Regions from separate parts of the Vibrio sabulosilitoris genome, predicted to be linked through region 1. Evidence: predicted binding sites of a transcription regulator. Region 1 holds the regulator's gene; each other region holds the start of a gene.
What was found. Region 1 encodes CRP, which controls carbon source genes, mostly activating them, when cyclic AMP is high. Its sites were predicted from a motif close to TGTGANNNNNNTCACA; they were not measured.
Positions count from the first base shown of each region.

Region 2: the regulator CRP is predicted to act here: its motif matches at 2,238-2,253, upstream of mlc (sugar metabolism global transcriptional regulator Mlc).
Region 3: the regulator CRP is predicted to act here: its motif matches at 2,257-2,272, upstream of recB (exodeoxyribonuclease V subunit beta).
Region 4: the regulator CRP is predicted to act here: its motif matches at 2,608-2,623, upstream of rppH (RNA pyrophosphohydrolase).

Region 1 covers NZ_AP029599.1:129,322-134,735, forward strand. Annotated here, with positions in the region: gene ACZ5R2_RS00780 (ABC transporter ATP-binding protein) at 1-620, shown strand, start outside; gene ACZ5R2_RS00785 (TIGR02444 family protein) at 617-1,093, shown strand; gene ACZ5R2_RS00790 (hydrolase) at 1,163-2,140, shown strand; gene ACZ5R2_RS00795 (YheU family protein) at 2,225-2,434, shown strand; gene ACZ5R2_RS00800 (phosphoribulokinase) at 2,514-3,383, shown strand; gene crp (cAMP-activated global transcriptional regulator CRP) at 3,620-4,252, shown strand; gene ACZ5R2_RS00810 (2-oxoadipate dioxygenase/decarboxylase family protein) at 4,337-5,140, opposite strand; gene astD (succinylglutamate-semialdehyde dehydrogenase) at 5,189-5,414, opposite strand, start outside.
Region 2 covers NZ_AP029599.1:1,576,721-1,582,134, reverse strand. Annotated here, with positions in the region: gene ACZ5R2_RS07565 (chemotaxis protein CheV) at 1-813, opposite strand, end outside; gene mlc (sugar metabolism global transcriptional regulator Mlc) at 946-2,163, opposite strand; gene ACZ5R2_RS07555 (patatin-like phospholipase family protein) at 2,339-3,502, opposite strand; gene cydH (cytochrome bd-I oxidase subunit CydH) at 3,512-3,604, opposite strand; gene ACZ5R2_RS07545 (porin family protein) at 3,752-4,360, shown strand; gene ACZ5R2_RS07540 (LabA-like NYN domain-containing protein) at 4,458-4,940, shown strand; gene ACZ5R2_RS07535 (DUF2986 domain-containing protein) at 4,915-5,097, opposite strand; gene ACZ5R2_RS07530 (glutathione S-transferase family protein) at 5,207-5,414, opposite strand, start outside.
Region 3 covers NZ_AP029599.1:3,175,378-3,180,791, reverse strand. Annotated here, with positions in the region: gene recC (exodeoxyribonuclease V subunit gamma) at 1-2,128, shown strand, start outside; gene recB (exodeoxyribonuclease V subunit beta) at 2,373-5,414, shown strand, end outside.
Region 4 covers NZ_AP029599.1:1,120,832-1,126,245, reverse strand. Annotated here, with positions in the region: gene ptsP (phosphoenolpyruvate--protein phosphotransferase) at 1-1,934, opposite strand, end outside; gene rppH (RNA pyrophosphohydrolase) at 1,937-2,455, opposite strand; gene mutH (DNA mismatch repair endonuclease MutH) at 3,120-3,785, shown strand; gene ACZ5R2_RS05405 (DUF6482 family protein) at 3,827-4,138, opposite strand; gene ACZ5R2_RS05400 (NADP(H)-dependent aldo-keto reductase) at 4,354-5,388, shown strand.

The sequences.
Region 1 (5,414 bases):
AAAAAGCCCGCCTTGTGTTGGCGCTGATCGTGTGGCAAAAGCCCAACTTACTGCTGCTCGATGAGCCGACCAACCACCTTGACTTGGATATGCGCCAGGCATTGACGCTCGCGCTGCAAACCTTCGAGGGGGCGATGGTGATCGTCAGCCACGACCGCTACTTACTGCGTGCGACCACCGATGATCTTTACCTGGTGCATGACAAGCAAGTGGCGCCATTTAACGGCGACCTGACCGATTACTACAAATGGTTGACGGAACAACAAAAAATAGAGCGTAAAGAGGCTCAGGCAGAGCAACCGGTAAAGGACAACAGCCAAAGTGCCGCCGCGAAAAAAGAGCAAAAGCGTCGTGAAGCTGAGTTTCGTAAACAAACCGCACCTCTTCGCAAAACTCTGACAAAGCTTGAGCAGAAAATGGATAAGTTAGGCGAAACCGTCTCATTGGCCGAGCAACAGTTGTTGGACAATAGCCTGTATGAGGCAGAAAACAAATCGAAGCTAAATAAAGTGCTTGCCGAGCAAGCTAGCGCCAAGTCTGCACTTGAAGAGGTGGAACTCGAATGGATGGACTTGCAAGAGCAGCTCGAGCAGATGGAACAGGAATTCAACGCAGCATGAGTCAACCGCAGGCACACCCCCTTCTCACCCTAGAGCAGTTGTGGCAATTTAGCCTCGACTACTATGGCGACCGAGAAGTCAAAGATGCCTGCCTTACCCTGCAAAACCACCATCAAGGTAACGTTAACCTGCTCATCGCCCTCAAGTGGCTCGATGAGCAGCAACTCACCCTTCAATCGCCTGATTGGCAGGCCCTTGAGCACAGCCTTGCGCGTACTGAGAGCCTGCTACACAGCTATCGTGGGTTACGTCGCAAGCTTAAGACCGCAACTAACGATACACTGTACCGAGAAGCACTACAGTTCGAATTACAATTAGAAAGACAACAGCAAGCCGACCTGGTCGACTGCATCAATCACCTGCCACTATCACAGGGCAGCGCAGAGAGCCTTACACTGACGTACTGTAAGCATCTTGGTGCAGAGCACCTACAGGCGGCCTTTGCTAAGCCAGTGGACGCGTTGTCAGGCTAACCATTGCGTTAAAAACTGTTTTAACCAATGCGTCAGCCAGTCAACCCAAGCAACAAGGACAGCTGCAATATGCCACAATTCATTGCCGCGACAGGGTTGAAAAACCCACACGCCCAAACTTTACTGCCACGGATGATCCGCAAAAAGGCGCTGTTTGAACCGTTCTGGCAGACGCTGGCTACCCCAGACGGCGACTTTCTCGACCTCGCCTGGAGTGAGCAATCTGATACCGAGACCGCGAAAAACAAGCCTATTTTCGTCCTCTTTCACGGACTCGAGGGGTGTTTTTACAGTCCCTATGCCAATGGCTTGATGAAAGCCTTTGCCGACGATGGCTGGCTGTCGGTGATGATGCATTTTCGCGGCTGCAGCGGCAAACCAAATCTGCAAGCCAGAGCGTATCACTCAGGTGAGACCGAAGATGCACGCTTGTTTCTAGAGACAGTCCGTCAGCAGTTTCCCACTAACCAACTGGTCGCGGTCGGGATCTCGCTTGGCGGTAACATGCTGGCCAATTATCTGGCGAAATATCAAGACCAATCCTTAATTGACGCCGCGACCATTGTCTCGGCCCCTCTTGACCTTGCTGCCTGCTCTAATCGTATCGAGCAAGGCTTTTCTCGTGTCTATCGCAACTACCTGCTCGGCTCACTCAAGCGTAACGCCCTGCACAAGCACCACTTAATCAAGGGCGAGTTAAAAGTCACTTACCAAAGCATCAAGCGAGTCACACGCCTGCAAGACTTTGATGACTTGATCACCGCCCCTCTGCATGGGTTCAAAGATGCCGAAGATTATTATCAGCAATGCTCTGGCATCAATCATCTCAAGGCGATCACCACCCCAACCTTGATCATCCACGCCAAAGACGATCCGTTTATGACCGATGATGTGATCCCGAAATTTATTCTGCCTAGCAACATCGATTATCGTCTGTTTGAGCACGGCGGTCATGTCGGGTTTCTCAGCGGCAGCTTGCTAAAACCGACATTTTGGTTGGAAGAGGCGCTGCCAGCCTATTACGAATGTCTAGCAAAAACGGCATAATAGCGGCCACTGTGCCCAAGTATTCTCTCATCACACAAAGGGAAGCTTGGGCGACATTAATGATCAGCAACAAGAGAGGTCGTCATGATCGTTCCGTGGCAAGAGATAGAGACAGAGACCCTAGATAACCTAGTGCGTGAGTTTGTGTTACGTGAGGGCACCGATTACGGTGCGCAGGAGATAAGCTTAGAGCACAAGGTCGAGCAGGTAAAAGATCAGCTGCGTAACGGCCAGGCGGTGATCGTGTTCTCAGAGCTACACAACACCGTCGATATCCAAGTTCGAAAATTCTAACCCCGCTTCTCGCCATTTAACCATGGGTACGCTAAGGTTAGTTTCTCAAAAGATATAACTACTTAAGACAGGGAATGTCATGTCAGCTAAGCATCCGATTATCGCGGTGACCGGCTCCTCGGGTGCCGGGACGACCACCACATCAGAAGCCTTTCGCAAGATGTTCAATATGATGGACGTTAAGCCTGCATGGGTCGAGGGCGACAGCTTTCACCGCTTCACCCGCCCAGAGATGGATGTCGAAATTCGCAAAGCGCGCGAACAAGGCAAGCACATCAGCTACTTTGGCCCACAAGCCAACGACTTTCCTGCTTTGGAGCAGTTTTTTCGGCGCTATGGTGAAGAGGGACAAGGTGAGGTTCGGCGCTACCTGCACACCTTTGATGAGGCGGTGCCTTACAACCAGATGCCCGGCACATTTACCCCCTGGCAGCAGCTTGCCGATGACACCGATGTGTTGTTCTACGAGGGACTGCACGGTGGTGTGGTTGATGGTGAGGTCAACGTCTCCAAACACGTCGACTTTCTGATTGGTATGGTGCCGATCGTCAACCTAGAGTGGATCCAGAAATTTGTCCGTGACACCCGCGATCGTGGTCACTCGCGAGAGGCGGTGACGGACTCTATCGTTCGTTCAATGGATGATTACCTTAACTACATCACGCCGCAATTTTCGCGAACCCACATTAATTTCCAACGCGTGCCTACGGTCGACACCTCAAACCCACTCAACGCTAAGGGCATCCCTAGCCTAGATGAGAGTTTTGTCGTCATTCGTCTGCGTGGATTCAAGAATGTCGACTTCCCTTATCTGCTGGCGATGATTGATGGCTCATTTATGTCGCGCCACAACACCCTTGTAGTGCCAGGAGGTAAGATGAGTTTTGCGATGGAGTTGATCGTGCGTCCTATCCTGCAGCAACTGATCGAAACTGGGAAAATAGGATAACTGTGCTCAATCACCATACTGACTTCTCAGTACGTGATCAGGTGCACAAAATATGGGTGAATTTCGGTCAACTTACCCCATCAAAATCAAGAAATCGTCACCGAAAAACGGTACTATCTCGTATGAATTACAAGATAGCTTGCAGCATGTGTCGTGAACACATATGCTACTATCCTAGTCAAGGCTTAGCGCAATATGGATAGCAGCAAGCATACCCTGCAGAGGAAGATATATTTATGGTTCTAGGTAAACCTCAAACCGACCCAACGTTAGAATGGTTCTTGTCACACTGTCATATTCATAAGTACCCATCTAAGAGCACGCTGATTCACGCTGGTGAAAAAGCAGAAACTTTATACTACATCGTAAAAGGCTCTGTAGCAGTACTTATCAAAGATGAAGAAGGTAAGGAGATGATCCTTTCTTACCTTAACCAAGGTGATTTCATTGGTGAACTTGGTCTCTTCGAAGAAGACCAAGAGCGTACTGCTTGGGTACGTGCTAAATCACCATGTGAAGTTGCGGAGATCTCATTCAAGAAATTCCGCCAGCTGATTCAAGTCAACCCAGATATCCTAATGCGCCTTTCTGCGCAGATGGCAAGCCGCCTTCAGGTGACTAGCCAAAAAGTAGGTGACTTGGCATTCCTTGACGTCACTGGCCGCATTGCACAGACGCTACTTAACCTAGCGAAACAACCTGATGCAATGACTCACCCAGACGGCATGCAGATCAAGATCACTCGTCAAGAGATTGGTCAGATTGTTGGCTGTTCTCGTGAGACGGTAGGTCGTATCCTGAAGATGTTAGAGGAGCAGAACCTGATTTCTGCCCACGGTAAAACTATTGTAGTTTACGGCACGCGCTAAGCAAACCGCTGTAAAACATCCAACACCAAGCCTCCTCGGCTTGGTGTTTTTTATGCCCTTGCCAATCCCCCAGCAGGGGCATAGTTATCGATCAGTACTCTCAAATATCTTATCTGCCGATGCGGCAACAAAGCCGGAATAAAGCCCGCCACTCAAGGTTGGGTAACGCTTAGCAAACTCGTAAAACCCTCCGGGTATCTCAAACTGTCCCTCATCAAACGCCACCATGACTTTATCAGCCATGGTTGACGACTGCTCGAGCAACACATCCGGTGAGCCTTTGACCTCACCACCGGCTTGATTGATGATGAACCCAGCGTCGATTAGGTGCTGATTAACCTCACTCACCTCTCCAAAGCGCTTGAGCTGGTTAACATTGACCGTAAAGTGATTGGCGCCATAGCCGTGTGCGGCCAACCAAGCCGCATATTCACTCTCCTGAGCTAACTGCTGATAATCACGGTAACTGAGTGACCATAAGCGCCCCGCATAAAGGAACTCTGCACCGTTTAGTTTATCCACTTCGATCTGCGCGATTAACTTGGCCACAATCGCTTGCAGCGACTCGGAGCACTCTTGCACCTTGAGTTCACTGATAAACACCTTAGGCAGAGTTGGGTCTGAGTGCTCATAATGTTTAGCAACCAGCTTCTTGGCGTTAAATAGATAGTCACCGCCAGGCTCATAACCCAGAGCCAAAAACGGCCTAGCCAGCGTCTCAAGACCAACCGGGTCAAGATCAAACGTTCTCAGTGCTATATGGTCGTTAATAAGTGGTGCGTCTTCTTCAAGTAACTGATGAATACGCGCCGCTGAGGGGCAAAGGCGAGCCGTGTAGTCGCGCCATAGCCACTCAAACAGTGCGGTAACACAATTTTCAGGATGCATATAACCTCCTATCACTGGCATCAAATAACAAAACGCCGCGCCAAGTACCTAGTCTAAATCATCGAGATAAATACCAGGGCTAAGCGTTGCAGGCAGCACTGGCGCATCCCCTTCCATCGAGGCCATCGGGTAAGCGCAGTAATCCGCGGCATAATAGGCACTCGGGCGTAAGTTACCCGATGCGCCAGGACCGCCAAACGGCGCGTCGCCACTGGCACCAGTTAGGGGGCGGTTACGATTCACGATCCCAGCACGGATATGGTCAATAAAGTAA
Region 2 (5,414 bases), 1.4 Mb from region 1:
GGTGATAAACAAGTTCGCCATGCGTTTGTCGCTGCGGATTTCATGGGTAAGCTTGTAGCCATCCATTTCAGGCATCTCCGCGTCCGTGATCATCATCAGTAACTCGCGGCTCGGGTCTCGACCTTGGTCACACCACTGCGTCAAAAGTCTTAGAGCCTGTGCACCATCACAGCACTCAATGATCTCGATGCCGAGTTGAGATAGTGTCGCCTTGACCTGTGAGCGCGCGGTCGCCGAATCATCCACCACCAATACTTTTTGGCCTTGCATTGCCTCAGTCAGACTTAAATCCAACACCTCTGCTGAGATGGTTGCATCGTACTCGACTATCTCTGCGAGGACTTTTTCAACATCAATGATCTCGACAATTTGGCTTGTGCCATTGTCTTCAACCTGAGTAATAGCGGTCAGGTAGTTGTTTCGGCCAGTGGTTTTCGGTGGCGGCTGAATTTGGCTCCAAGCCGTATTGACGATATTGCGCACCTTGCCGACCAGAAACCCCTGTACTGAACGGTTGTACTCGGTAATGATCAGGTTTTGCTCGTCACAGCCAGAGTCCACAGAAGATGGGAAGCCAATTGCGGCCCGCAAATCAATCACGGGAACCGACTCTCCACGCAGTGAGGCCACCCCTTTGATATTATGGTGCGAACCGGGGAGTTGGGTCAGTTGAGGGACCTTAAGGACCTCTTTGACTTTGAAGACATTAATCGCAAAGAACTGGCGACTGTTGAGTTGAAAGAGCAATAGCTCAAGACGATTTTCACCCACCAAATTGGTGCGCTGATCAACGGTATTAAGAACTCCAGACATAAGTCTCTCTTAAAATCTTGTTAGGTTACATCCATTTACTGGTAACAATCTAACATGAACAAGAGAGCGGTGTTAAGTCACCGGTTGCAACACAGTGCGCTATGACGCGTTGTGGGCATGAGTTTGATGCAACTAGCCCTCAACCACAGTCATCAGCAACAGACCATCATAGAGCGCTTGCTTGATCAGCGCCGCCCCCGGCATGGTGGCTTGTTTGTAGAATCGCGACTCCACCACCTCAAGCTCGCGGTGATATGCGGGCAGCGTTTGGCTCTCGATACACTTTTGTATCGCTGGATAGAGGATATCCTTTGCCTGATTGATGGCACCGCCAATCAAAATTTTTTCGGGATTAAACAAGTTAATCACAATGGCAACAGCGGCGCCAAGATGCTGGCCGAGTTGCTCGACCACATCGATCGCCAGTTTATCGCCCTGCTCAGCGGCAGCGCAGATGCTCTCAACCGAAATCTCCTCGTCATGTTCAAGGATAGAGGCTTCACCAGCGGCGATTCGCTCTGTCGCCTGTTCGCGGATGGCTTGGGAACTCGCGACCGTCTCAAGGCAGCCTCGATTGCCACAATGACAGCGCTTACCCTCGGGATCGATCTGAATATGCCCCAGTTCACCAATGTTTCCGTGGCGCCCTTGCAACACACGGCCGTCAACAATAATCCCGGCCCCTAAACCATGATGGATAGAGATCAGCACCGAGTTATCATTATCTTGCGAGTGACCATAGAGCTTCTCGGCAAGTGCCCAGGCGCGTGTGTCATTGGCGATAAACACCGGCAGCCCCGTCACCTTGTAGATCTCAGGGCCAAGCGCGAGATTTTTGACGTTGTAGTGTGGCATATCCAGTATCACGCCCTGCTCTGAATTGACCGAGCCTGGTAAGGTGATTGCAATACTGGTGACGCGATCGAGTTGCTCTGCGTAGGTCTGAAAGAATTCGTCTATCTCGTGGAGCAGACGAGCCAGAACATCGTCTTGGTCAATCTCGTGAATATCGATTTTGGTATCGATTAACACCTCACCACCGAGTTCATGCAAGGCGATGGTCAGATAGCCTCGCCCAAGACGCATCGATAAAAACTGCCAACCCTCGTTATTGACTTGCAGTCCTACCGCCGGACGGCCACGGCTGGTCGCCTCTTGTACCGTGGTCTCATGGATCAGATGAGCCGCGATCAATTCGCGGGTGATTTTGGTGATACTCGCTGGCGCAAGCTCACTCTGTTTGGACAGGTCGATACGCGAGATCGGCCCCCTTTGGTCGATCAGCTTATACACACGGCCAGCGTTTATCTGTTTTATGTGGTCAATGTGCCCAGGATGAGCCGTGTACATAGTGAACTCCTAAATCAATAACCTAGCAATTTTTTTACTTTGCGAAGTAATTGTGAAGTAGTTTAGCACTCATGCGTGATAAAAGTCACAAACAGTGTGTAATGTTTGCGCGGGCAATCAACATTCAGGTTGAGAAGTTCGCGGCAACTTAGTCACAAAACAACGATCAAACCAATCATTTTAAAGCAAAATTATCCGAACCACTGGCTAATTTATTTGATCGCATAAAGATATCTACAAAGCGATAACCCGCATCTAAACCCAATTGATAGTCGTAGATTAGGTCCTCTTTATCGCTCATCAGGGCACTCGAGCGTAGAGGTTCAGCAGGCTTAATTTGAGCAACAAAACAATCATCGGGCGGGTTATTTAGGAACTGCTGGGTCAGAGAATAGGTTTGATAGTGAACCAAAAGCATGTCAGCAAAGCTGCTATCAAAGCGCTCTCCCAGTAGGTGACTTAGGCGATAAAGATCCTGCGCGCCAAACAGCCAACGACCACCGTTGAGTTGGGCACCACTGAGCCGTGCGCGCTTATCCCTAGCCCGGCGAACCTGCTTAATTTGGCCCACTTTATCGTTAAGAAAGCCGCTCCAAGTTTGCTTCCAACGCTCCACCTGCTGCTCCCAATGACCATCGGTTGGGGATTGCTTGAGAAAGGCTTGAGGCGCATGCATTTTCTCTGCTAGCTCAAACTCTTGCGATTCAGTGCGGATCACCACAATCATTCGAGCATTATTCCGCCAGGCTTGCTGGACCGGGATTGCCGCTGACACGCCACCATCATAGTAATCATGTGCCTGTACACTGACCGATGTCTTATACAAATACGGGATTGCGCAGGTCGCAAGCAAGACCTCAAACCAATTACCACCGAGCATGTTTAAGTAGCGATCCTTGAGAGTGTTAGCGCAGGTCACAGCAGCAAATGCTTTGCGCTCGCCGAGTACCTGACGGGCGAGATCAAGGTCTAGCTTGAGAGGAAAGTGCCTTAAGCGCTCGAATCCCCATTCTAGGTTGAGATAACGGTTTTGCTTGAGAAAGCCCAAAAGACTGAAAAACTCGTCATGGGTGGTCACATCAAGTAAAAACTGCCGACCTAGGGTGTGCTGTCGGCTGAGAAAGGCACATAGGTTCACTGCCCCTGCTGAGGTGCCATAAAACTCATCAAACGGGTCGAAGTCACTCATCAGAAAGGCATCAAGTACACCGGCGGTAAAAATGCCTCTCTGACCACCGCCTTGGGTAACCAGTGCTGTCTTGCCAAGACTGTAGCGCCCAAATCGCCCCTGACTCAGCTCACTGCTGAGATTGGAGACTGTGCCGAAATTGGCCCCCATGGGTAAACCTTAATTGGCGATCGCAACCACGCCAAAACCAATCAATACCGTAAAGATAACAGCAACGATCGCGATCGCAGCTCTAAGATCTTGATCCATCATTTTTGTTCCCCTTAAGTAAATTACATGCATACTAAATATATATGGCAGAACATTTATTGTTCAATAATACAGTGTAAGTTATTAACAGTTCTGATGTTATGTTCACAAATAAGATATAGCCTCTTTAATTACAGGGAAGCATGCACTATGAGTAATAACACCGCGAAGTCCTACTTATTCGCTCCTCTTCTTCTCATCCTTTTAGTGCATAGCACATCAGTGACAGCCGACGTCTATATCACGCCTTGGATTGGCTTTACCGGGGGCGGTAAAGTTATCGACGAACAAGACAATGAATACGACTTTAAACCCTCAGAGAGTTTTGCTGTTCAAATCGAAACCCCAATTAAAGCAGGAAGAATAGGCTTGTTTTACCACTACCAAGGTACTGAGGTTGAAAGCGTGGCATCGAGTGTTAGTGCTCACTATTTACATTTCCAAAGCGCTGCCTACTACCCGTTTAAGCCCAAACTTAATAGCTATCTAGGGATTGGTATTGGTGGCGGTTACACCAATGCACGCTGGGTAGACGACGAGTTTGGCTTGTCAGCCAGCCTATTTACCGGTCTTGAGGGTGAGATCGGAGCTAATTGGTATCTCAACGGTCAATTTCGCTGGCTTGGCACTGTGGTCGATAGCAGCTCAAGTGCAGCGTGTAATTTACCTAGCGGAGATACGGGTGATTGTATTATTCGTTATAAAGCGGATTGGATTAATCAGTTCTCAGCCAACGTTGGGATAACCTATCGTTTCTAAGCCGCGTTTTCTGGTAACGAGACTACAGATGCTGATCAAGGCTTTATCGATCGAGCGCCTTGAGTTACCCTAACCTCTTTTCTCTCTTGGGCTGATTATGGCAACCAAACGGACCGCGGCCATCTTTGTTGATGTGCAAAACATTTATTACACCACTCGCGAGGCCTTCGCGCGCAACTTTGATTACAATCAGCTGTGGGATCAAGTCTCATCTGACTACACTATCGACAGCGCTTACGCCTACGCTATTGCCAGTCGACAAGAGAAACAGCGCCAGTTCCACCACATCTTGCGTGGCATCGGCTTTGAGGTGAAACTCAAACCGCTGACGCAGCGCATGGACGGTAGCAGTAAAGGGGACTGGGATGTGGGTATTGCTTTAGATATCTATGAGAAGGCCAGTAGCGTGGATACCATCGTATTACTCTCTGGTGACGGTGACTTCGACGTGTTGGCTGAGCGGATCAAACAGCGCTTTGGCGTCGAAGTGGTGGTGTATAGCGTGCATTCCTTGACGGCCCAATCTCTGATTGATCAAGCCAGTCGCTACGTGGCTATTGAGAATCACCTGTTGTTGTAACTTCTGCCGCTTCAGCCATTGGCTCAACTTGCTCTTGCGCCATCTTTTCACGCTCGGCTTTTGAGATGTATTGTGGCTTATTGCTCTTATGCAGTTTGGCATTTTGCTTCTTCTGCTTGGTTTTTAAGATCTGGTTAATCTTCTTCTTGCGGTTCATTGTCGCCCCTCCAAAATTCGGGGCGAAGTATATACCTATAGCCAAGTGACCTCAATATGCAGGCTCAATAGCCTGTATATTAGCGCTTGGTGAAGTCGCCTCACAGCATTTAAAGCTGCTCTCGACCATGTGGTGAGAGCAGATCTAACTCAGGCCCGACAGGGACTACCTGAGTGGGATTTATACCAGTATGACTAAAATAGTAGTGTCGCTTGATATGCTCAAAGTTAGTGGTGAGCGCGACTTTACGATACTGATACAGCTCTTTCATGTAGCCATTAAGTGCAACGTAATCTTCGATGCGCTGCTTATTACAT
Region 3 (5,414 bases), 370 kb from region 1:
CCTCAACGCCTTTATGCAGCTACTGAGCCTGCCTGAGGCGCGATGCACCGCATCAGAGCTGCTTGAGCTGCTTGAGACGCCTGCCATCATGCGCCGCTTTGGTCTCGACTATGATGATTTTCAACAGGCCAAACACTGGGTGGAGCAGGCTGGGATACGTTGGGGGCTCTCGCCGAGCACCGCGACCGAATTTGATTTGCCCGCCACCGAGCAAAATACTTGGCAGTTTGGCATCGAGCGGATGCTGCTGGGTTATGCCATGATGGGCGAGGAGCAGCTATTCCGCTCAGGTGCCGGTATCGTCTCGCCGTATAACGAGGTGCAAGGGCTTTCAGCAGAGCTTGCCGGTAAGCTTGCCCACTTTATCGAGAGTATTGCCCACTTTAGAGTGCAGCTTGGTCAGGCGCAGCCACTGGCCAATTGGCAGCAAGGCGTGGGTGAGCTACTCGAAACCTTTTTCAGCCCGGAACTGGAAGAGGAAGTGGCGCTGCACGGGATCCGTCATACCTTTGCTCAGCTTGCCCAGCAGCTTGATGATGCCGGCTATGATCAATCGCTTGAGCCAATTATCATCCGCCAGTACCTCGATAGTAAGCTCTCGGGGAGCCGGGTCTCACAGCGCTTTTTGGCCGGTCAGGTTAACTTCTGCACCCTGATGCCAATGCGCTCGATCCCTTTCAAAACCGTGTGCCTGCTCGGCATGAACGACGGTGCCTATCCACGCACGGTGGCGCCTGAGGGCTTTGATTTGATGCAGGGACGGACACGCGCGGGTGATCGCTCGCGTCGCGATGATGACCGCTACCTATTTTTGGAAGCGCTACTCTCAGCACAGCAGAGCTTATACATCAGCTACATTGGCCGCTCAATTCAGGACAATACCGAGCGCGTGGCCTCGGTGTTGGTGACCGAGTTACTTGAGTACTGCCAGCAAAATTACTGCTTAGCAGGAGAGTCTCACCTGGATGTCGATTCATCGGGTGAGCGGCTATTACAGGCGCTGACTCACCACTACTCAATGGTGCCGTTCAGCCGTCAGTCCTTTCTCCAAGGCAGCTATGCGCGCGAATGGTTGCCGGTGGTCAATCGTGAGCAGGCCAGCACGCCATGTGCTCACACCATGCGTGATTTCTGGCTTGAGGTCGCTTTTCCCTACCAATTGGACTTGGTGGAGCTGCAGCGTTTTTGGCGCCTACCGGTGCAGTATTTCTTCAATCGCCGCCTGCAGGTGGTGTTTGATCAACTGGACAATCCACTGCTGGATGATGAGCCATTCGCGCTCGATGGACTGCAGAGTTTTCAAATCAAGTCTGAGCTGCTGGGCACCTTGCTCGATACTGCGCCACAACAGGCAGCGCAGGCGCTTGAGCTGTTTGTCACTCGCAAGCGCGCCGAGGGCACCTTGCCGGTCGGCGCTTTTGGTGAGATGGAGTTTGAGAGCAACCGGGTACAAATTGAGGCGTTGCAGCAGGCCCTGCAGGCGGTTTGCGCCGCCCCCCTCGACGATGTCGAGGTTCGCCTGAGTTTAACGCCAAACGAGGCCAGTCGTTCGATTGAGCTGGTGGGCTGGTTGCATCAGCACTATCAGTCCGGTCTGGTGCGTTATCGTGTTGGCCGCATCCGCGCGCAAGATATGCTCGCCGCATGGATTGATCACCTGTGTCTTGGGGGCATGGGAGAGTCTAAACCTACCCATCTAATCGGTTATGATCGCAAAGAAGGCGTGGTGCATTGGGTGATACCGGCGCTAGATAGCGAGAGCTGCATCAATTACCTCACCGAGCTGGTGCGTCTGTTTACTCAAGGGGTTAATCAGCCACTGAGCTTTTTCCCTGCCACCGCCCTAGCGGCCATCGAGGCTGGATTTTCGCGTGGTAAATGGGTTGAGGATGAGGACAAGTCGCACAAGAAGATGGCCGAGACCTTTGCTGGCGGTTATATGAAAGCGGGCGAGGGAGAGAACGAATATATTGCTCGTTTGTACCCTGAGTGGCATGAGGTATTGGCGAATGACGTTCTGACCCTCAGTCGCTTGGTCATGCAAGCGCCACGTCTGAGCATGCAGACAGCCAGTGATTACTATGCTGGACAAGGGCAGCCTGTTCAGGGTGAGTTATACAAGAGGTAGGGCGGCCGCCAGCCTATGATTATTTTATATAGGGTATGGGCTGGACGGCCATAGGTCAGAGGGACCTAAAACGGTGGGAATGGGTATTTTCCGATGCGCGCATAGTAGCGATTCAAACCGCGCGATACCGTGAGAGAGATCCCATCAAACCGCTTAAATTTAGCAATTTATTTTATGTACTCGGTTTTTCTAGCCTAGGTCACAGTTTGATCAACTAGGAAAGCGGCTTACTAGGAACATTTTTATGACCGATTCTGCGCACAAAGTGACACCACTGAATGCCATGACGTTTCCGCTTCACGGTGCCAGGCTTATTGAGGCCTCGGCAGGGACAGGGAAAACCTTCACCATCGCGGGCCTTTACCTGCGCCTGATCTTAGGTCATGGCGAGGATGATACCCGCCATCAACAGCCGTTGACGGTTGATCAGATCTTGGTGGTCACCTTTACCGAAGCCGCCACCGCTGAGCTGCGCGATCGGATCCGCGCTCGGATCCACGATGCACGCATCGCCTTTAGCCGCGGAGTCAGCGACGATCCCGTGATCCAGCCCCTGCTTGAGCAAGTTGCAGACAACCCGTCTGCGGTAGCGCTGCTGCTGCAAGCCGAGCGCCAGATGGATGAGGCGGCGGTGTACACTATTCACGGCTTTTGCCAGCGCATGCTGACGCAAAATGCCTTTGAGTCAGGCAGTCGGTTTAACAATGAGTTCGTCACCGATGAGGGGCAACTCAAGGCGCAAGTGGTGGCAGACTACTGGCGCACCCAGTTCTATGGCTTACCGATTGTGTTGGCGCAGCAGGTGCGTGCTTTATGGTCACAGCCTAGTGCCTTGCTGGCTGATATTGGCCGCTACCTTAGTGGCGCGCCGCTGACACTGACCGTTGAGCCGATGAGCGGCAGCCTCGGCGAGTGCCATGAGCGCAATCTTGCCCAGATTGATGAGCTCAAAGCGCAGTGGCGTACCCATCAATCAGACTATCAAGGACTGATCGAGGGCTCCGGGGTAAACAAGCGCAGCTACAGTAAGAAATCTCTGCCAACCTGGCTTGCCGCCGTCGACGCGTGGGCCGCGCAACCGTCGCAGGACTACAGCTACCCCGATCAGCTTGAGAAGTTCTCCCAAGCGATACTCAATGACAAAACCGCCAAAGGGGAGCCGCCCTGTCATGCGACTTTTGCCGCGATTGAGGCGTTTATTGCGCGGCCAGTTAGTCTCAAAGCGCCGCTGTTAGCCCATGCGATTGCTCATTGTCGTGAAAAACTCCAGCAGGCCAAGCAGCGCAAGCAGTGGCTGTCTTTTGATGATCTACTGACGCAGCTCTCTGCCTCATTAGATACCGATGAGCAGGGGCTACTTGGTGAGCGTATTCGCCAGCTCTATCCGATCGCGATGATCGATGAGTTCCAAGATACCGATCCCTTGCAGTACAGCATTTTCAGTCGTATCTACCTCAATCATCCTGAGTGTGGCCTATTCATGATTGGCGATCCCAAGCAGGCGATTTATGCCTTTCGTGGTGCCGATATCTTTACCTATATCAAGGCGCGCAATCAGGTCAGTGCACACTACACGCTCGGCACCAATTGGCGCTCAAGCGCGGATATGGTCGCGGCCGTCAACCAGGTCTTTAAGCTGCCAAGCAGCCCATTTATCTACGATGACGACATTCCATTTCTGCCGGTCTCAGCCAGCCCCAAGGCGCACTTACGCCAGTGGCAAATCGCTGGTGAGCAACAGCCATCGCTGATCTACTGGTGTCAAGAGGTGCAAGATAAGCCCGTCAGTAAGGGCGAGTACCTCGATGTCATGGCCAGTGCGACGGCGAGTGAGATCCAACGAATTTTGACCGCGGCCGATCAAGGGCAGGCTGAGCTGATCAATGGCGAAAAAAGCCAAGCCATCCAAGCGGGGGATATTGCGGTGCTGGTGCGTACTGGCGCTGAGGGACGCCGCATCCAGCAAAGCTTAGCTCAGCAAGGCATCGCCAGTGTCTATCTGTCGAATCGCGACAGCGTGTTTGGCCGCGCCGTTGCTGTTGATATTCTGCGTTTGCTTAGCGCGGTGCTGACTCCTGGCGATGAACGCAGCGTCAAAGCGGCCCTGTCTGCGCGGCTCTTCAACCTGCCTCTCGAGGAGCTGGATCTTCTCAACGAGGATGAGAATAAGTGGGAGCAGGCGCTGCTGGAGTTTAAAGATTATCAACGCTTGTGGTTTAGCCGCGGCATTCTACCGATGCTGCGCGAGGTGTTGAATCGGCGTGGCTTAGCCCAAGCCTGGCTGGCGGCGGGCGAGGAGCGACTGCTGACCGATTACTTGCATCTTAGTGAGCTTTTGCAAGCGGCGTCCGCCGACCTTGAGAGCCATCAAGCACTGGTACGTTGGCTCAGTCAGGCGATCAGTGATGTTCAGCAGGGCGTCAGTGGCAGTGATGATGAGATCCAGCGCCTCGAATCTGAGCGTAATCTGGTGCAGATCGTCACCATCCATAAGTCGAAAGGCCTGGAGTATGATTTGGTCTTCCTACCGTTTGTCTTTGCCGCGCGAGAGGCGAGTGAGGCTAAGTACTACGACGCCGAGCTCGATGGCACGGTGTTGGATATCTTGGCCCAGCCCAACTCGCTGGCGGCGGCCGATAAAGAGCGCTTGGCAGAAGACTTGCGCCTGATTTATGTTGCTCTGACTCGGGCAGTTTATGGGTGTTATCTGGGCGTGGCGCCACTGCGCAATGGTCGCTCAACCAAAGAGCCAACCGGGGTGCATCAAAGTGCGATTGGCTATCTGCTTCAAGATGGTCAGCCGGGCGGTATTCAAGCGCTCACTGATGCCATCCAAGTGCAGGTAAAGGCGCTTGGATGCGTCCAAGTCAGCACGCCGCCGGAGCTAACGGATGAAATATACACCCCAGTTGCGCCAGCCGAGCAGCCTATGAATGCCTTGGCGCTGACCAAGGCGATTGATCGCAGTTGGCGTATGACCAGTTATTCGGGACTGATTAAGCAAGGTGGTCACGGTCACAACGAGCTGATCATCGATGATGCGACCTTTGATGTCGACTCGGCTGATGAGTTGGATGAGGCTGAGCAAGAAGCGGCGCTGTCGATCTTCAACTTCCCGCGTGGCGCGCAGCCAGGTACCTTCCTGCACTCTTTGTTCGAGGAGGTCGATTACGCCCAAGTGGCAAGCAGCGAGCACAATCGCCAAGTGATCAGCGAACTGATGCAGCAGTCTTCAATCGATGAGCAGTGGCTTGAGGTGTTGCAGTCGCTGGTGGATACCGTACTC
Region 4 (5,414 bases), 990 kb from region 1:
ACCGCTGGATGCATGGTTTCATACAGGGTCGAGACACGGCTGTTATTACGATCGACCGCTAGCAAATATTGCGTCAGGTCATTGGTGCCAACGGAGACGAAATCGATCTTCTCTGCCAAGTGTGGCAGCAGGTACAGCATCGAAGGCACTTCAATCATCACACCGATCAAAGGCCGCTGGATCGGATACAGAGCACTCACCTCCGTAAACGCCTGCTCAAACAGCTTTAAGGCATCATCCAGCTCTTGAACATTTGAGACCATGGGTAGCAAAATGCTCAAATTGTCGTTGTTTTGACTGGCACGCAGCATAGCGCGCATCTGGATCAAAAAGATATCCGGGTGGTCGAGGGTAAAGCGGATCCCCCGCCAACCAAGAAAAGGGTTCTCTTCTTCAATCGGAAAATAGGGCAGCGCCTTATCGCCACCAATATCCAGTGTGCGCATCACAACATTTTTGTTCGGATACGCTGCGAGCACGGCCCGGTACTGACCCTCCTGCTCTTCTTCAGAGGGAAAGCGGTGCTGAAGTAAGAAGGAGATCTCGGTGCGATACAAGCCAACTCCATCAACCCCTTGGTTCACCGCGATACTACTATCGGCGCTGAGCCCGGAGTTGAGCATGATATTCACGCCGAGCCCATCTTCGGTAATGGCCGGCTTGTCGCTGTGACTGCTGACCATACACGCCAGCTCTCGCTCTTCATGCAACAGGCCACGATACTCATGCAGCAATTGTTGATTTGGTGAGATAAACAGCTTGCCACTGTAGCCATCCACGATGCCGGTAAGACCATTGAGCTGACTGATATCACATTCAAGCCCCATCACGGCGGGTATACCCAGCGCACGCGACAAGATCGCAGCGTGAGAGTTCGCCGCCCCCTCTATAGAGGCCACAGCCAGTAGCTTGTCTTTGGGCACAGAGGCGAGCAAGCTCGCGGTCAGTTCCTGCACCACCAAGATAATCGGATCATCAATACTTTGATGCGTCTGCTCAGTGTTGTGGAGGAAAAACAACAATCGCTGCCCTAGCTCGCGAAAGTCCTGAGCACGCTCTTTCAGATAAGGGTCGGACATCTTGGCAAAGCGACTTGAATAAGAGTCAATCACTTGGCGCAGCGCCCATTCAGCACGGTCGTGATTCTGAATGTGCTTTTTCAGATCCTGCTTGAGCATTGGGTCATTGAGCAGGTGGGCAAACAGGTCAAAGATACCTTTCGCCTCAGAGGTGATCTCCCCCTCAAGCTTTTTTCTCATCCGGCGGAAATCGGCCTGAGCGGCTTCCATCGCAAGGGCAAGACGCTCATGCTCTTGGTCAATATCCACCGAAGAAGCTGGTGCAATCTCTGCCAAGCTGGGCTGGGTGTTATCGAGCCAAAACTCGCCAATCGCAACACCACTCGAGGCAGGAACACCCTTGAGTGTTCGCGCATTCTGAGTCGGTAACCAATGGCCCAGCGTCTGACCATGAGCGATCAGTACCGCAAGCTGAGCTGATAAGGTAACTAAAAAGGACTCTTCTGCTTCATCAAATAGGCGCGGCTGCTTTTGCTGCACCACCAAAACACCAAGCACCTTCTTGCGGTGAATGATCGGAGTACCGAGGAAGCTCTGGTAAACTTGCTCACCAAGCTCGGGGAAGAATTTGTAACTAGGATGTTTGGAGGCCTCGGCGACATTGATCGGCTCAGCGGTACGCTTAACCATGCCCACCAATCCCTCAGAGAAGCGAATGTGGACACTATCACCCTTGAAGATAAGGCCTTGGGTGGCCATCAACTCGAGGCGTTCCATCTTTTCATTAGCGAGGTAGACCGTGCAGCACTCGGTACTCATCGCGCTGCAAGTCTGTTTTACTAGGATTGATAATGCCTGCTGAAGATCATCAACCCGTGATACTTGTTCAACTATGTCCCTTAGCTGAGAGAGCATATTTATCCCCGTCGGTGCTTGCGCTTGGACTTCTGCTTACGCTCATGAAATGGCATGGCTGCTGAGGCAAACTCCTTCATCGCGCGTCGATACACATCACGTTTAAAAGATACTACTTGTCTCACTGGATACCAATAGCTTACCCAGCGCCACCCATCAAACTCAGGCATGTTTCCTCGCTGCATATTGATCCGTGACTCATCACAGTCCAACTTCAGCAAAAACCACTTCTGTTTTTGGCCAATACAGACCGGCTTTGAATCCCATCGAACCAGGCGTTTGGGGAGCTTGTATCTCAACCAATGACGACTAGTCGCAACGATCTTCACATCTTTCTTTGTTAAGCCGACTTCCTCGTATAACTCACGGTACATGGCTTGCTCTGCGCTCTCGCCTTCATCAATTCCCCCTTGAGGGAACTGCCATGAGTGTTGTCCGAATCGTTTAGCCCAGAATACCTGACCATGGTTGTTACAAATCACTATTCCCACATTTAAGCGGTAACCATCGCCATCGATCACTGGCCAACCTCAAAATAAAATTTTAATGACAGTGATTTTTCCACATATCCCCAACACTAGCAAACCCACAAATGTGATAAATGCATAATTTATGCGGACCACAGGCAGATATGGATAGATTTTAGCCGAATTAATACTTATCAACACAAGAATGCGACCTAGCCCACATTTATTCACCTTTTCTGTGAATAACTATGTGCAAAATAACCATATGGAATGTGATAACTGCTTAAACCCGCACAGGACTTAAAACCCACAAACCTAGCTGCCAAAATAAAACCATCTAATTTTCATTAGTTTAGTTGAAGCTATTTTGTTTTTACATTGTATTGATTGACTATTGTGCTAACACTCACTTAAATTGCACAAAAAACATCCAACCACGTTTTTATCCACACTAAGGGATGTAAAATTAGGATATTTTCTTTTTTTCAAGCAGTTAATCATGATTAAACTCCTGTTAATTCATACATGAGTCAACTAGCTAATCAAAGACTGTGGATAAGTAAAGTAAAACCATTGTCAATTAGCCGTTAGATTGACTTAATGTGAACCTTTGGACAGTAAAGCTATCGTCCAATCCTTGCTTTCCCATACAAAGCTATCTGTTAATATATCCCCTTCAACATCATCGTTACCCATTTGACTATTTGCCCATTTGACTATGAAACCTGAACCCAAAACCGAACAAGAGCTGATCGAGCGCGCATGGCTGATGGCAGGAGTCACTTTTGCGGAGCTCGCAGAACAAGCCAAGATGACGGTTCCCGATGATCTCACTCGCGATAAGGGATGGGTGGGTCAGTTGCTTGAATGGCACTTAGGTGCGACTGCCGGCAGCAAACCGCAACAAGACTTTGAACAACTGGGCATCGAATTAAAGAGCATTCCAATCAGCTATCAGGGCAAACCACTCGAGACAACGTTTGTCTGTGTGGCACCGCTTATTGGCGTGCATGGCCTGACCTGGGAGAGCAGCCACGTACGTAATAAGCTTTCTCGCGTGCTTTGGGTGCCCGTCGAGGGAGAGCGAGAGATTCCATTAGCCGAGCGTAAAGTCGGGGCACCGCTACTTTGGTCACCTAGCTCTGAAGAGGAACAGCAACTGCGCCAAGATTGGGAGGAGTTGATGGATATGATCGTGCTAGGTCGAATTGAACAGGTTACTGCTAAGCATGGCGAAGTCTTGCAGCTTCGGCCCAAGGCCGCGAATGGTCGGGCACTCACCGAGGCCTATGGTGCGAGCGGTAAAGTGATCCGCACCCGCCCTCGCGGGTTTTATTTACGCACCCAGTTTACCGCCCAGATTCTCACCAATTACTATTCATAAGCATGTACCCAAGAGACCTCATAAATTGGACCGCAAGTATCCTAGTGAGTCATCAGTGATAGCTCAATATCACTGTACCCCACCGGTGAACTCGACCCGCACTCATCATAGGCGTTGTGAAGACGCAGATAGGCCTTATCAAGACCTAGACGGGTCAGCTCTTCCTTAACTAACTCCAAGGAGTCAAAACGGATCGGTTCATCGTCAATCGTAACAGGCTCAAGCTTGTGTTTATATTCCACCGCAATTTGGTATTTGGCTAAGTCTGCACAGCCAATCACAAAGACCTTAGGAGTGCGATACGTCGCTTTGTGATAACCATGCAACCACTTATCAAGTTGTCGTTTTTGCATTGCACACCTCCATCTTTTTTATTGTAGTCAAGGGAATCGAAGGTGATTCTTTTCTCAGTGAATTTCTTCGCTTATAGTTGAGAAAAAGGTTTCACTCCGTTCCGAGGTGCGAGGATCACTTCGTTCCGAGATGCGAGGGGTTCACAGCGTGCGTAAGACTCCTCGCACCTCGTAGGGCTCTGCCCGTCCTCGCACCTTAATTTGAGGTTTTTATAATGGAATATACTCAGCTTCCCCACTCATCGCTTGAGGTGAGTAAGATTTGTCTTGGTACTATGACCTTTGGTGAGCAAAATACGCTTGCCGAGGCACATTCGCAGCTTGATTATGCGCTTGAGCGCGGGGTTAACTTTATCGATACCGCAGAGATGTATCCGGTTCCGCCTCAGCCCAATACTCAGGGCACCACGGAAGACTATATAGGCAAATGGCTGCGCGCATCGGGCAAACGAGACAAAGTCATTATCGCGACCAAGGTAGCGGGGCCGCGCAATCTTCCCTATATTCGCGACAACATGGCACTTGATCACAACAATATCAATGATGCGGTCAACGATAGCTTGCGTCGACTGCAAACCGACTACATCGATCTCTACCAATTACACTGGCCACAGCGTCAGACCAACTGCTTTGGCCAACTGAACTACCCCTACCCTGAAAAACAGGAAGAGGTGACCCTGCTCGATTCACTCGAAGCTCTGAGTAAGCTGGTGAAAGAAGGAAAAGTACGTCATATTGGAATTTCTAACGAGACACCTTGGGGGGTGATGTCTTTGCTCAGGCTCGCCGAGAAACATGGTTTAGAGCGGGTGGTGTCGATTCAAAACCCGTATAACCTGCTCAATCGCACCTTTGAAATTGGGCTGTCTGAGGTGAGTCATTATGAGGGCATCAAGCTCCTAGCCTACTCGCCGCTCGCCTTTGGTTGTTTAAGCGGCAAATACCTCAATGACCAATGGCCAGATAACGCCCGCTGCACCTTGTACAAACGCTTTGTGCGCTACTTTACTCCACAAGGGATTGAGGCCACACGAGCGTATGTTGAACTGGCTAAACAGCATGGTTTAACGTCCGCGCAGATGGCGCTGGCGTTTGTCAATCAGCGCCCATTTGTTGCTGCTAATATCATCGGTGCGACCTCGATGGAGCAATTAAAAGATAATATCGACAGTGTCGAGATACAGCTTAGTGAAGAGTTGCTTGAGGGCATCGCGCAAATCGGAGTACGCTACTCCAATCCCTGCCCATAACGTGTTACCGGGGGAGAGCAAAATCT